Regions from separate parts of the Micromonospora sp. CNZ295 genome, predicted to be linked through region 2. Evidence: riboswitches for the same ligand, from Rfam matches in the RefSeq annotation. Region 2 holds a riboswitch; each other region holds the start of a gene.
The links. A riboswitch is a leader RNA that binds a small molecule or an ion and turns the genes downstream of it on or off. The one in region 2 is predicted to bind cyclic di-AMP.

Region 1 (4,561 bases), 3.0 Mb from region 2:
GGTCGTGCACGTACCCTCCGCTGCCACCGGAGTCCCGGACCACCACCTTGAGGTCGACGCCCTCGCTGACCAGCAGCGGCTCCAGCACCTGGCCGACCTCGCCACCCAGTGCCGTGCAGAGCACCACGTCGACCCCGAGCGACATGATCATGCGGGCCTGCCAGACACCCTGCCCGCCCGGATGCAGGTGCAGTTCCGGCGCGTCGCTGGGCTGGTCGATCGTCACCGTGAGCCGCGGTGTCGGCGCGAAGACCATCACGTGTTCAGCCATGCCCGCGTCTCCCGGCCGTCGTCCATGTCGCGTCGTACCCCATCCGCCGACCGTAGTCGGGCCGGCGGGCGACCGCCGGGCGTCCGGGCGGTCACCGGCCGGACGTTGCCAGCCCGGGCGGGAGTGGGTGACGATCGGGGGAGCGACGACGGCGGGAGACGGCGTGCTCAGGCGGGAATCCTTCAGCTACACCGTCCAGGCGCGGTCCTCGCCCGCGGCCGCCGCCGACCTGCTGGCCGACCTGCTCCGGCACGGCGAGTTCCATCCGCTGATCGCCCGGGTCCGCCGGGTCGCGCCCCGGCGCGGCGCCCGTGCCAGCTACGCGATCACCGACCGGCTCCCGCTCGGCCGGCTGCGGTTGCCGGTCACCTACCGCGCCGACGTGCTCGTCGCGACGGAGGACGAGGTGGTCACCGTGGCCCGGCAGTGGCCGGCCACGATGATACGCAACCGCACCCGGCTCTCGCCGGAGCCGGAGGGCGTACGCATCGACGTGGAGATCACCCTCGCGGCGCCGGCACCGCTGTTCGGGTACGCGTTCGCGCGGGCCCGTGCCGCGCACCTGGCGCTCGCCAGCCGGCTCGGCGCCGCGCTGGAAGCAGCCTGAAGCCGCCGGCGGACCGGGGCCGCCGGTCGCCCGACGGCCCCGCCCGGGCGCCCGCGTCAGTAGACCGACAGGTGCACGTGGTTGGTGTGGTCGCTGGACGGGTCGCCACCCGCGCCGCTGTACGACTTCCACCCGCTGCTGGGCAACCAGATCTGCCGGTACCAGATCACGTAGAGCACGGCGAGCCGGTCGGCGTTGTTCACGAAGAACGCCGCCAGGTTGTTGCCGTACGTCCGGTCGCCACCGGTCGCGTCCCCGCCGAACCCGTTCTTCTGGGCCGCGAAGTCGCAGGCCCGGCCCTTCGGGTGCTCACCGGAGCCGCCCGAGCGGAAGCACGAGACGTACCGGGTGAAGCCGGCCGCCTTGGCCTGGTTGAGCGCGTGCAGCGTACGCGGGGTGATGCAGCCGTTGGCCGGGGTCGGGTCGTTGACGCTGCACGACTCGGAGGGCCAGGAGCCGTCCGAGTTCCGGGGCGCGGGTGCCGCCCGCGTCGAACCGCGGCTGGCGGGGCCGGAACCGGCCCGCTCGTTGGCCACGGTGAGCGCCCGCTCGGCCTGCTGCTTCCGCTTGGCCATCACGGCCTGCTGCTTGCGCTGCTCGCCGATCTCGACCTCCACCGCGAGCTTGGCCTGGTTGACCTGGTCGCGGGTGTCCAGCAGCTCGCGCAGTGCCTGGTCCTCGTTGGCGGCCACCGCGTCGAGGGCGGCGGCCCGGTCCATGAAGCCTTCGGGGGACGAGCTGTTGAGCAGCGCGGACGCGGCGCCGAGGCGCCCGGTGCGGTACGCGAGGCCGGCGATCTGCCCGACCCGGCTGGTGTGCTCGGCGAGCTGCGTCTCGGTGGCCTTGAGCTGGGCGGCGAGCTCCTGCTGCCGCTTGACCGAGGTCTCCAGGGCCCGCTTGGCGTCCAGATACCCCTTGCTGGCCGCCTCGAGCTGGGCGCGGAGGGCGGGGGTGCCGCCCTCCGGGTCGTCCCCGGGTGCGGCGGCCTGGCGGGCCGGGGGAGCGGCCGCCGCCGGGGCGACCGGTGCGACGCCGAGACCGAGCGCGAGCGCCGCGATGATCAGGGCCGCCACGCGGGCGGCGGGTCGTCGTCGTACGGGTGCCACTGCTGGCATATGCACATGTCCTTCCGTCAGCCGCCGACCGGGTTAGCTGACGGGTTCGGGACGGAAGATCCCTACCGCTGGCGCGGATGCACCCCAGGTACCTGGTTCCCCGGCTCGCCCGGGCGGGCGATTAGGCGGCGGCCGCCGCCGGCACCGGTGGGTGCCGCCTGGCGGAGGCCGGGTCAGAGCCTACCGGGGCAGGGGTGACGCATGCAGCGGATGTTACTGAGGGTGCCCGCGTGGTCACCGCTCAATCAGACATAAGGGTACGAAGCTCAGCGCGGATCGCCGTGTGCCCCTCACCACTCAACGGCCCCACAGGTCCCGGCGGCCGCGCCCGGCTCGATCTGCAGCGTCGCGTGCTCGATGCGGAACTCGTCGCGCAGGGTGGCCCGGGCGGCGGCGAGGACGACGGCGACGTCGGCGCCGGTGGCGATCGTCAGGTGGGCGGAGGCCACCTCCATCCCGGAGGTCAGCGTCCAGACGTGCAGGTCGTGCACCTCGGCGACGCCGGGCACGGCGACCAGCCGGTCGTGCACGCTGGTGACCTGGAGGTGCTCCGGCGCGGCCTGGACCAGGATGCGCAGCGCCGCCCGCCCGAGCCGCCAGGTGCGGGGCAGGATGAACAGGCCGATGGCGACCGCGACCAGCGGGTCGACCCACCACCAGCCGGTGCCGGTGATGATCAGGGCCGCGGCGATCACGCCGAGGCTGCCCAGCAGGTCGCCCAGCACCTCGAGATAGGCGCCCTGGAGGTTGATGCTCTCCTTCGCGCCGGGCCGCAGCAGGGCGAAGGCGACCAGGTTGGCGAGCAGGCCGAGGATGGCCACCACCAGCATCGGCCCGGTGCGCACCTCCGGTGGGTCGCCGAACCGGCGGACGGCCTCCACCAGCACGTAGACCGCCACGCCGGAGAGCAGCAGGGCGTTGGCGAGGGCGGCCAGCACCTCCAGCCGGTAGAGCCCGAAGGTGCGCTGCGGGTCACCGCTGCGCCGGCGGGTGGCGGTGAGCGCGGCCAGCGCCATGCCGATGCCGAGCACGTCGGTGAACATGTGCCCGGCGTCGCTGAGCAGGGCCAGCGACCCGGTGCGGAAGGCGGCCACGGCCTCCACCACCATCAGGGTGGCGAGCAGGCCGAAGGCCGCCCAGAGGCGCCCCCGGTGCCGCTGCGCGGCGTTCGCGACCGACCCGTGGTGGTGGTCATGACCTGCGCCCACGCGGACACCTTCCGTCGCCCGTCCCGATCCGTGCCTAACCTATGCTCACATCGCTATGTATGCAACTGTCGGTCGCGGTGCCGGCTCAGCCGGTGGGGTCGATGGTGGTGAGCCGTTGGGTGGCGCGCGACAGCGCGACGTACAGCGTCCGCACGCCCGACCCCGGGTCGGCCCGGATCTCGCCCGGCGCCACCAGGACGACGCCGTCGTACTCCATGCCCTTGGCCTCCAGGCTGGTCACCACCTGCAGCCGCGGGGCGCCGAGGCCGCCCAGCCACCCGGCGACCGCGTCCCGGCGCGGCACCGGCGTGATCACCCCGACCGTCCCCGCCACCTCACCGAGCAGCGTGCCGGCCGCCTCCACGACAGCCGTCTCCAGCTCGTCCGGCGGCACGACCAGCCGCATCGGGTCGACGCCGGTCGAGCGGACGGCGGTCGGCAGCGGCAGGTCCGGGTCGACCCGCCGGATCTCCGCCGCCGCCACCGCGAAGATCTCCGCCGAGTTGCGGTAGTTGGTGGTGAGCGTGAAGTGGTGCCGCCGCCGCCGGCCGAGCGCCTGGTCGCGGGCCCGGGCCAGCTCGTCCGGGTCGCCGGTCCACGCCGTCTGCGCCGGGTCGCCCACCACCGTCCACGAGGCCAGCCGGCCACGACGGCCGATCATGCGCCACTGCATCGGCGAGACGTCCTGCGACTCGTCGACCACCACGTGCGCGTACTCGCGGTAGTCCTCGGGGCGCTGCCGGGCCGCCTCCCGGGCGGCCCGCTGCCGGTCGGCGAACGTGCTCAGCTCGCGTACGCCGCCGGTCAGCTGGAACGGGTCCCGCTTCGGCTTCGCCGGCCGCATCGGCTTGCCGAGCAGCGTGTCCAACTCGTCGAGCAGGGCGATGTCGGCGACGGTCAGCCCCTCGGTGTCCAGGGTCCGGTACGCCTCGACGAGCAGCTGGATCTCGCGGCCGGAGAGCACACCCCCGGCGTACCGGCGCAGCCGCTCGGGCCGGGTCAGCCAGCCCAGCACGTGGCGCGGGTGCAGCCGGGGCCACCACGCCTTCAGGAACTCGCGGAACTCCGGCCGGTCGGCGATCTCGTCCTCGAACGCGCGCTGGTCGGGCAGGCGGGGGATCCCCGACCGCCGGGCCTGCGCCCAGAGCGCGGCGAAGACGCCGTCGAAGCCGGCACGGCGCACCTCGTTGCGCCGCGCCCCCCGGGGCAGCGCCCGGTCCCGGATCGTGTCCAGCTCCCGGCGGTCGACGCGCAGCAGCTGGCCCCGGTACAGCAGCCGCAACTCCCCGGGGGCACCCGGGACCGCGTCCCGGGCGGCCCGTTCCAGCACTCGCCGCATCCGCAGCGAGCCCTTCACCGC
Region 2 (4,561 bases):
CGGACGGCCGCCGGGCTGACCCAGGCTCAACTCGGCGAGTCGGTCTACTGCTCGGATTCGCAGGTCAGCGCGATCGAGACCGGGACCAAACCGCCGACGCTGCCCTACCTGACGGCGGTCGACAAGGCGTTGAGCACGGGTGGCTACTTCGCGACGCTCTGGGACGAGTTGGTCAAGGGGGATGCCGCTCCGGTCTGGCTGCGCGAGTGGATTCAGGTCGAGCGGGAGGCGACCGCGCTGCGCTGGTACGAACATTCCTTCGTGCCGGGGCTGCTCCAGACCGAGGCGTACGCTCGCGCGACGTTCCGCGCGGCCCGTGCGCCGGCTGCGGAGCTCGACCGGCGCGTGGCCGCGCGGCTGGAACGGCAGTCCGTTCTCGGTCGGGACCCGGCCCCACAGCTCTTCGTCGTGCTGGACGAGATGGTCGTCCGGCGGGCGTGCGGAGGCGCCGACGTGATGGCCGAGCAGGTGGAACACCTGCTGGCCTGCGCCGCACAGCCCCATATTCAGTTGCACGTCGTGCCGTTGTCCGCTGGCATCTACTCAGGACTGGCCGGAGCGTTCATCCTGGCCGACCTGCCGGATGGCTCACGCGCCGGCTGCGTGGACCACCAGCTAAAGTCGCAGACCGAAGGACTGCCCGACCCGGTGGCGCGCTTGGGAGTGCTGTGGGAAGCGGTCCGGGGTGAGGCCCTCCCGCTCGGGCAGACACTCGACGTACTCACGAAAGCGGCGAAGACATGGACAACCTGACCGGTGCCCGCTGGCGCAAGTCGTCCCGCTCGTCGACCAACGGCGGCACCTGCGTCGAGGTCGCCGACAACCTGCCCGGTGTCGTGGGTGTCCGGGACTCCACGGACCCGACCGGGCCGGCGCTGACCTTCTCCCCCGCCGCGTGGCGGGCCTTCGTCACGAGGGTCTCCGCGCGCGGCTGACCAGCCACTCGAAAGCGCCCGCCCCGGTATCCGGGCGGGCGCTTTTTCTGGGTCAGGTGCCGCCCCCTGCCGGTTGCCGCCTCGAAGCCGGCGTGCGGCGGCGCGGTTGGTCCGGGACAACCCTCAGCGCTCAGAGACCTTGGACAGTTACCGTTCGCGGCGAACGGTAACTGTCCAAGATCTGCGCACGGGCGTCGTGCGGAAGCCGGCTGGGACGGGCGGCTGGGTGCGGCCATGGTGCGCGAAGCGGCGCGCGCTGGCCGCGCGCGACGGCGCGCGGTCATGGCGCGCGCACTCCGCCCCGTACCTGCGGAAAGCCGGCACGCGACGGCCAGGGGTGACACGAGTCGCCCCTCGCGGGGCCGCGCGGCCTCCGGCCCGGCCGCCGGAACGGCGACGGGCGCCGATCCCCAGGAAGGGGAACCGGCGCCCGACGTCGCAGCGGCAGATCAGGCGGAGTAGCCGCGGGTCGCGGCCCAGTTCGCCAGCGCGATCGTGGTCATCCAGTACGAGCCGGCGGCGGGGTTCGCCGAGTCGGCGATCCGCACCCGGCGGCCCTCGTCGTCGTAGCCGACGACCGCGATGTAGTGGCCGCCGGGGAACGAGTGCCAGCCGCCGGCGGTGTCGGTGGCGGAGCCGGCGACGTTGACCACCACGCCGCGACCGTCGGTGACGGCCTTGACGACGTCGGCCTGGAGCTGGTCCATCTGGGCCGGGGTGGCGGCGCCGCCCTTGATCATCCGGGTCCGGTACGGGGAGCCCTTCACCGTGGCGTTGAGCACCCGGGTGGTGTCCTCGGCCGAGTCGGTGCCGAACTGGTCGGTGCCGAGCGGCCCGGCGAGCTGGTCCTGCGTCCGCTCGATGCCGGCGGCGCTGAGCGCGTTCCGGACGGCGGCCGGCCCGCAGTAGTAGAAGTTGATCTGCGCCTGGTAGTCGTACTTCAGGACCTTGGACTTCGGCGGCTTGGGCGCCGCCGGCTTCTTCTTGAGATCCGGGTCGGCGGCGGCCGTGGTGGCGGGGGCGCTGGACGGCGCGGCGCTCGACGGGGCGGCGCTGGTGGGGGCGACCGCCACGCGGGCCTCGCCACGCGAGGCGGGGGCGTCGCCGTCCCGCTCGGCCAGCGCGGCGGTGGACTGCGCCGAGGTGGGGGCCGGGGTCTCGTCGGCGCCGGCGGCCAGGGCGCCGGCCCCGGTCGCCAGCACGAGCGCCGCGGCCGACGCGGCGGCGACCTGGTACGGGCGCTCGGAGACGAGGCGACGGAGCTGTCGCTTGAGGTGGTGCTTCACGGGTTCCTTCTCCTCCACGGACGGTTGGGGCTGGTGGCGCACCGTGCCGGCCGCGAGCGGCGAGGGGCGGGCCGCGCGGAGGGGGCTCCGCCGGCGGGTGGCCACCAGGGTTCGCGCCCGGTGGGACCGGGCGGTGGGCGGTGGGTCAGCGCCCGGCGGTGGACCGGACGGGCGCGGGCACCGCGAGGCCGTGGAGGCGGCGGGACGCCCGGGGGGCTGGTTCGTGCTGCACGAAGACGGAACTCCTTCCGGCACCGCCTACCGGGTTAGCTGACGGATTCGGGCGGGAAGTGCGCCCTACCGCGAAACTCGCGGATTCACCCCAGTTGCAAGGGGTCCCCGGCTCGCCTTTCGGCGATTGAGCGGGTCGGCGCGGCGTCGCCACTTGCGACGGGTACCGCACCGGACGGGCCGACATTACTGGTCGGTTCATGGGCCTGCCAAGCCGTCGTGACCTGCTTAAACCTCGATCATGGCAGCAATTTAGTGGACACTTCCGAACTGACGTCACTCAATTGGCTAAGGGGCCATGACGGCGCGGCCGGTCGAGAACGGGACAGGTCGTCCCTTTTTCTCGCACGGGGCCTGAGATAATCGACCAGCCTGAGAAACTTGACCGGTTCGGCATTCCTGTGAGCGGCGTCACCGAAATTAACGCGGCAGGTCAGCCCACCCGGGCCGGCCGCCATCGCACCGAGGCCACCCGCCGTCCGACCGGCGCCGGCCGGGACCGCGCCGGCCGCACCGGGCGCAGCCGCTCCGCCGCCGCGCACGCCTCCGCGGCGAGCGTCCGGGCCGCCTCGGCGGCCACCTCGGCGTCCCGCCAGCACGCCCGCTCACGCGCCGCCGCCGCGCGATAGGCGGCCAGCTTGCCGTCCCGCACGGCCCGCGTCAAGACGATCTCCTGGTCCACCGGGTGCAGGCGGGGGTCCCACCCCTCCCGGTGCCGGAACACGTCCTGGAGCTGCTGGGCGGAGAGGTCGCCGCGCCAATGGGCGGCCACCGCGGCGTGGTGCAGCCAGCGCTCGCGGTACGCGTACTCGGCCGGCGTGCGGGGGCTGGCCGGCGGCGGCAGCGGCGCCGCCGCGGCGAGCCGGCAGGCCGCGCTGTCCGCCTCGTCGTACGCCTGCCAGGCCCCCTCGGCCTCCTGCTGGGCGGCCAGCCAGGCGTCCCGCCGCCGACGCGCCGTCTGGGCCGCGCCAGCCGCTGCCACCGCCACCTCCTCGGCGTACCGGCGCAGGTCGGCGGTCTCGTCCGGCGGTGGCGGGTCGGCGACGGGCTGGTCCGGCTCGGGCCGGGCGGCGACGACGGTGAGCGTGGTCAGGGCGAGCAGGAGCAGCGCCGACCAGATGGCCGTCGCCCGGGGCACATCGACGAGGAACTCGTGGAGAACGGTGGTCATTGCCGGCAATCCTCACGGGGATACGGATCGGACGCTCGCACCGCCCGGCAGGCTGGCCGGCGGTGCGGCGGGGGGACGGATGCTGGTCGGGCCGGGCCGACTCAGGGACCCGTGGTCGAGTCGGTGAGTGTCGGCAGGGCCCGTCCGCTGCCGCTCGCGGCGGGAGGGTGCCCGTGCGCAAGGTGTCGGGCGGCCGCGCTCAGCTCAGCGGCGGGGCCCGCGGACCGGAGGTGGTGCCGGACCGGTCGGACCACCGCACCGAGTCGCCGCCGGTCGCCGGGGCCGGCCGGGCGCTGCCGTGCGGCACCGCCGCGGCGACGGCCGTCAGCCAGCCCGAGGACGCCTCGTCCACCGCCGACCGGGTGGCCGACGTGATGCCGGGCGCGGACCCGCCCGCGCAGCGCTCGCCATCGGCAGTCGGCCGGGTGGAGTCAGCCGCGGGGGCGACCGTGGCGAACGCTCCGGTCGCATCGACCGCCCCGGCCGCGTGGGCCGGGCCGGTGCCGCCGAAGGTGAGACCGGCGGTCAGTGCGAGGCCGGCGAGCAGCCGCGAGGCCCAGCGCGCCACCCACCACAACGGACAGGTGAGGGCGACCGGAAGCACGGCCCCACGGTACCGCCGGCACCGCCCCGCCGGCAGCTGTGACGGGCGTGTCGCGGTGAGTTGCGCGCCGGGACCGGCCAGCGTGGAGGATCAGCGGCGCTCGCCCGCGTACACCCTGGGGTTGTCGGGCTCGGCGGTGCGCGGCGCCGGCACGGACCCGGCGGCGGGCCGCCGGGTGCGGCGCGGCCCGAGCCGGCGCATCATCGGTGTCTCCACCCAGCGGTGCAGCAGCGCCGCCAGCAGCAGGTTGACCAGGAGGAAGCCCACCACGGCGGCCGGCCCCCACCAGCCACCCAGGCCCACGCCGTAGTGACCGGTCAGCCGCAGCACGCTC
Region 3 (4,561 bases), 1.5 Mb from region 2:
GGGAACTCCAGCCGGTAGCCGAACCAGTCCATCACCATGTGGCTGGTCAGCACGACCGGCACGGTGAGCAGCAGGCAGACCCAGAACCGGCGGCGGAACATCTCCGGGTCGTGCCCCGCGTGCTTGTCGTGCCCGCCGTGCCCGCCGTCGGTTTCGTGGCCGCCGTGCCCGCCGTGCCCGCCGTGGCGTCCGTGCCCGCCGTCGCTCTGGTGCCCGCCGTGCGGCGGGTCGCCGCCGGGCCTGGGGTGCGCCGCCATGCCCGCATCATGCCCCGCCAAGCCGTCGACATGCGCCCGGGCGGAACCGGCGCGCGGACGCCACCGTCGGGCCCGACCGCCGACACCCCACCGCGCGACCTGCGTCCAGGGACCGCGCTGGCTACGATTCGGCCGATGGCCTTTCGGATCCCGTACCGCCCGGCCTCCGCCCACCCCGGGGCGCCGGTGCCGCCGCCGACGGCGCGCGGCCATGCGAGGCCCGACCCGGCCATCACGGTACGTGGCCACGACACCACCCGCCGGGACCCCGCCGCGAGGAGTTCCGGGGAACGCTGAACCGTCCGAGCCGCCGGCCCGTACCCCGCCCTGACATCGTTGGGAGACACTCGATGGGCGCCGACCACACCCGTCCCGCTCCGTCCGCCCCGCCCGGGGTGCGACGGATCCTCGTCGCGACGGTGGTCCCCCTCTTCGTCGCGACCGTGGTCGCCGCCCTCGTGCTCTGGCCCCGGGACACCCGGGAGCCCGACGCCACCACCGAGCCGCCCCGCTTCCACGCCACCGTGACCAGGGTGGTGACCGAGCCGTGCCCGCCGACGTCGGAGGCGCCCGAGGGCGGCCCGGCCACCGGCGACGGCCCGTGTGGCACCGTGACCGTACGGGTTGGCGACGGGCCGGACGCCGGACGCCAGGTCGAGACCCCGGTGCCCGCCGGGCCCGGAGCACCGGCGGTCGCCGTCGGCGACGAGGTCATCCTGGTCGAGCTGACCGACCCCGCCGACCCGTCGGCCCGTGCCTACAACATCGCGGAGCACCAGCGGGGCAAGCCACTGGTGTGGCTGGTGGCCCTGTTCGCCGCCGCGATCGTGGCGTTCGGGCGCTGGCGTGGCTTCGCCGCCCTCGCCGGCCTGGCCGCCAGCTTCGCCATCCTGCTGACCTTCGTGCTGCCGGGGATCAGCGCCGGCCGGTCGCCGCTGCTGGTCGCCGTGGTCGGCGCCGCCCTGATCATGTTCGTGGTGCTGTACCTCACCCACGGCGTCACCGCGCAGACCTCGGTCGCGGTGCTCGGCACACTGGGCAGTCTGGTGCTCACCGGCGTGCTGGGCATGCTCGCGACCGCCGCCACCCACCTGACCGGGTACGGCAGCGAGGAGGCCACCACGCTGTCGATGCTCCAGGCCGGCGTCGACCTGCACGGCCTGCTGCTGGCCGGGATCATCATCGGTTCGCTCGGCGTGCTCGACGACGTCACCGTCACCCAGGCGGCCACCGTCACCGAGCTGGCGAACGCCAACCCGGGGCTGTCCCGCCGCCAGCTCTACCGGTCCGCCACCCGGGTCGGCCGGGCCCACATCGCCTCCACGGTGAACACCATCGTGCTGGCGTACGCGGGTGCCTCGCTGCCGGTGCTGCTCCTGCTGACCGCCGACTCGCGGCCGGTGAGCCAGATGCTGACCAGCGAGTTCCTCGCCCAGGAGATCGTCCGCAGCGCGGTCGCGACGCTCGGACTGATCGCCGCCGTCCCGTTGACCACCGGGCTGGCCGCCCTGGTCACCACCGCCGGCCGGGGTAGCGGCGGGACGACCGGCGGCGACGACGCCCCCGCGCCGCCGCCACGGCCGGCCCGGGAACGCACCGAGGCGCTGGCGGCGCTCAGCGTTGCCCGCGCCGGAACGACCACCCCCGCCACCGGTGACCGGTGGCCCGATCGAGACAGGAGCACGGACACCACATGGTGACACTCCGGAGCGTGACGATCCAGGAGCATCCTCCTGATAAACGCGTCACTGGTTACGCAGTGCACCGACGAAATCGCGCGTTTGGTCGGCTTCGGGACGTAGATCCCCAGGACGACTGTCAGGTAACCTCGCTGCCGGTCACCGCCGAAGGCGCGCACCGGCGTCTGCGGGGCCACCGCCCAATCGCCACCAGGCGAGCCGGGGAACCAGGTACGTGGGGTGAATCCGCACCAGCGGTAGGGGCCGCTTCCGTCCCGAACCCGTCAGCTAACCCGGTCGGCGGTCGACGGAAGGGAACACTGTGACGGCACCCCTACGCCGCTGGTTGACACCCGTGGTGGCCGTGCTCGCCGCGCTGGCGGTCCTCGCCGGACCCACCCCGGCGTCGGCCGCCCCCACCAGTCCCCCTCAGCCCTCCGGGCACGACGAGGAGCCCAAGCTGCTGGGCGACCTGATCGAGTCCCGCAACCGCGAGTTCATCAAGGCGAACACCGCGCTGAAGAAGTCGGAGCAGCGCCGACTCGCCCTCGAACTGGAGCTCCGGAAGGCGCAGGCCGACCTCAACGCCCTGGCACCGCAGGTCAACGAGATCGCCGCCCAGTCCTACCGGACCGGCCGGATCGGCGCGATGTCGATGCTGCTGACCGCGAACACTCCCGACTCGTTCATCGCCCGCGCGACCGCGCTGGACGAGCTGAACCTCGTCAACGACCAGCGACTCGGCGTCGTCAACGCGGTCAAGAACCGCGCCGAGCAGGCCAAGCTCGCGCTCGAGGCCGAGATCCGCGAGCAGCAGAAGCTCACCAACGCCATCAACCGCGAGAAGCGGGAGGCGGAGAAGGCGCTGCGCCTGGTCGGCGGCAAGGGGCTCACCGGCGGCCTGGTCAACGCTACCTCGCCGGTCGCCCGGGTGGCCCCGGGCCGCACCGCGGACGGCGACTGGAAGGCCCAGTCCTGCAGCGAGCCCGATCCGACCACCTCCGGCTGCGTCACCCCCCGGACGCTGCACATGTACAAGGAGGTCAAGCGGGTCGGGTTCAACCGGTTCGTCGGCTGCCACCGGTCGGGCGGCCCGTTCGAGCATCCCAAGGGCAGGGCCTGCGACTGGTCGCTCCAGAAGAGCGGGTTCGCCTCCTGGCACAACAACGACATGCGGATGTACGGCAACAACCTGACCGCGTTCCTGGTCCGGAACGCCGACCGGCTCGGCGTCTACTACGTGATCTGGAACCGGCAGATCTGGTTCCCGGCAACCGGCTGGAAGTCGTACAGCGGCGCGTCCGACCATACCGACCACGTCCACGTGTCGCTCCTGTAGGACGACCACACGCGATCGGGCCGCCCCACGACCCACGGGGCGGCCCGTGGCGTCCGCGGTCCCGGCGCTGCTCGTTCGGCCGCCGGCCCGATGCCGGCCGGATCAGGCCGCCGCGCGCTCGGCCGCGCTGGGGTCGGCAACCCCCACCGCGGCCACCGTCCGCGCCACCCCGGCGGCGAGGCGGTACGACATGCCCACCACCGCGCACCGCCCGGCGGCCACGGCGGCCGCGAGGGGCTCCGACCGGTCCAGCATCGCCTCCACGGTGCACGCGATGTGGATGTCGACGATCCCGTCGATGCCGGCGATGCCCTCGGCGGCGGCCCGACGCAGGCTCGGCACGACGGCGTCGACCACGGCGCCGAGGTGGCCGGGCGGGGGTGCCCCGGTGGCGGCGGCCGCACGGGCCGCCTGCACGGCGCCGCAGGAGTCGTGCCCGAGTACGACGACGAGCGGCGTGCCGAGCACGGTCACGGCGTACTCCACGCTGCCGAGCACCTCCGGCCCGACGGTGTGCCCCGCGGTACGCACTACGAACAGGTCGCCCAGCCCCCGGTCGAAGATGATCTCGGCGGCGAGCCGGGAGTCGGAGCAACCGACGATCACCGCGAAGGGGTGCTGCCCGTCCGCCACGGCCGCCCGGCGGCCGGCGTCCTGGTTGGGGTGGCGCGGCTCGCACGCCACGAAGCGCCGATTGCCGGCGCACAGCTCGGCGAGCGCCTGCGCCGGGTTGGTGACTGCGGCCACGACCGCTCCCGGCGGGCTGATCGGGCCGGCCGGGGCCGCGTCTGCGGCGCGGCCTGCGCCCGCCGGTGCGGCGGGTTGCCGGGCCTGGTCCGGCTGCGTGCCGGGCGTTCCGGGATTACTCATGCCTCACCTCGTCCCTGCGGCGACGAACTGGTGGGACCCGGACCGGCACTGGACTCGGGCTGTCACCCACCGTCACACGCAGCAAAAGGCACGTCAAGGGATGCGTGATATGCGCTTCATATGTTGTCGAGCCCTTGCGCGCGGCCCCTTTGGAGTCACGGTGGTCGTGAGCACTCCCCGGACGGGTCATACGATGGCGGCATGGCGACCGCAGAAGAGCCGGGGAGCACCCGAAACTGGACGTTCCTCACGAACCATGGCCACGTGCTGCTCGCCATCGCGCGCAACCCCACCGCCCGGCTCCGTGACGTGGCCGACGAGGTCGGCATCACCGAACGGGCCGCACAGGCGATCGTCGCCGATCTGGAGGCGGGTGGCTACCTGCTCCGCACCCGGGTCGGGCGGCGCAACGAGTA

Region 1: another riboswitch for cyclic di-AMP. It lies ahead of EV376_RS28410 (VldE C-terminal domain-containing protein); the one in region 2 lies ahead of EV376_RS14805 (C39 family peptidase).
Region 3: another riboswitch for cyclic di-AMP. It lies ahead of EV376_RS07755 (VldE C-terminal domain-containing protein); the one in region 2 lies ahead of EV376_RS14805 (C39 family peptidase).

The regions. Positions count from the first base shown of each region.
Region 1 is NZ_SHKZ01000001.1:6,109,160-6,113,720, reverse strand. Features, by position in the region: gene EV376_RS28420 (PfkB family carbohydrate kinase) at 1-271, opposite strand, end outside; gene EV376_RS28415 (SRPBCC family protein) at 435-878, shown strand; gene EV376_RS28410 (VldE C-terminal domain-containing protein) at 935-1,984, opposite strand; cyclic di-AMP (ydaO/yuaA leader) riboswitch at 2,000-2,131, opposite strand; gene EV376_RS28405 (cation diffusion facilitator family transporter) at 2,284-3,201, opposite strand; gene EV376_RS28400 (AAA family ATPase) at 3,287-4,561, opposite strand, start outside.
Region 2 is NZ_SHKZ01000001.1:3,129,509-3,134,069, reverse strand. Features, by position in the region: gene EV376_RS14815 (helix-turn-helix domain-containing protein) at 1-753, shown strand, start outside; gene EV376_RS14810 (DUF397 domain-containing protein) at 741-935, shown strand; gene EV376_RS14805 (C39 family peptidase) at 1,385-2,221, opposite strand; cyclic di-AMP (ydaO/yuaA leader) riboswitch at 2,462-2,596, opposite strand; gene EV376_RS14800 (hypothetical protein) at 2,886-3,623, opposite strand; gene EV376_RS14795 (hypothetical protein) at 3,823-4,227, opposite strand; gene EV376_RS14790 (acyltransferase family protein) at 4,318-4,561, opposite strand, start outside.
Region 3 is NZ_SHKZ01000001.1:1,619,554-1,624,114, reverse strand. Features, by position in the region: gene EV376_RS07765 (heavy metal translocating P-type ATPase) at 1-257, opposite strand, end outside; gene EV376_RS07760 (YibE/F family protein) at 608-1,957, shown strand; cyclic di-AMP (ydaO/yuaA leader) riboswitch at 2,124-2,254, shown strand; gene EV376_RS07755 (VldE C-terminal domain-containing protein) at 2,259-3,275, shown strand; gene EV376_RS07750 (carbonic anhydrase) at 3,378-4,145, opposite strand; gene EV376_RS07745 (MarR family winged helix-turn-helix transcriptional regulator) at 4,347-4,561, shown strand, end outside.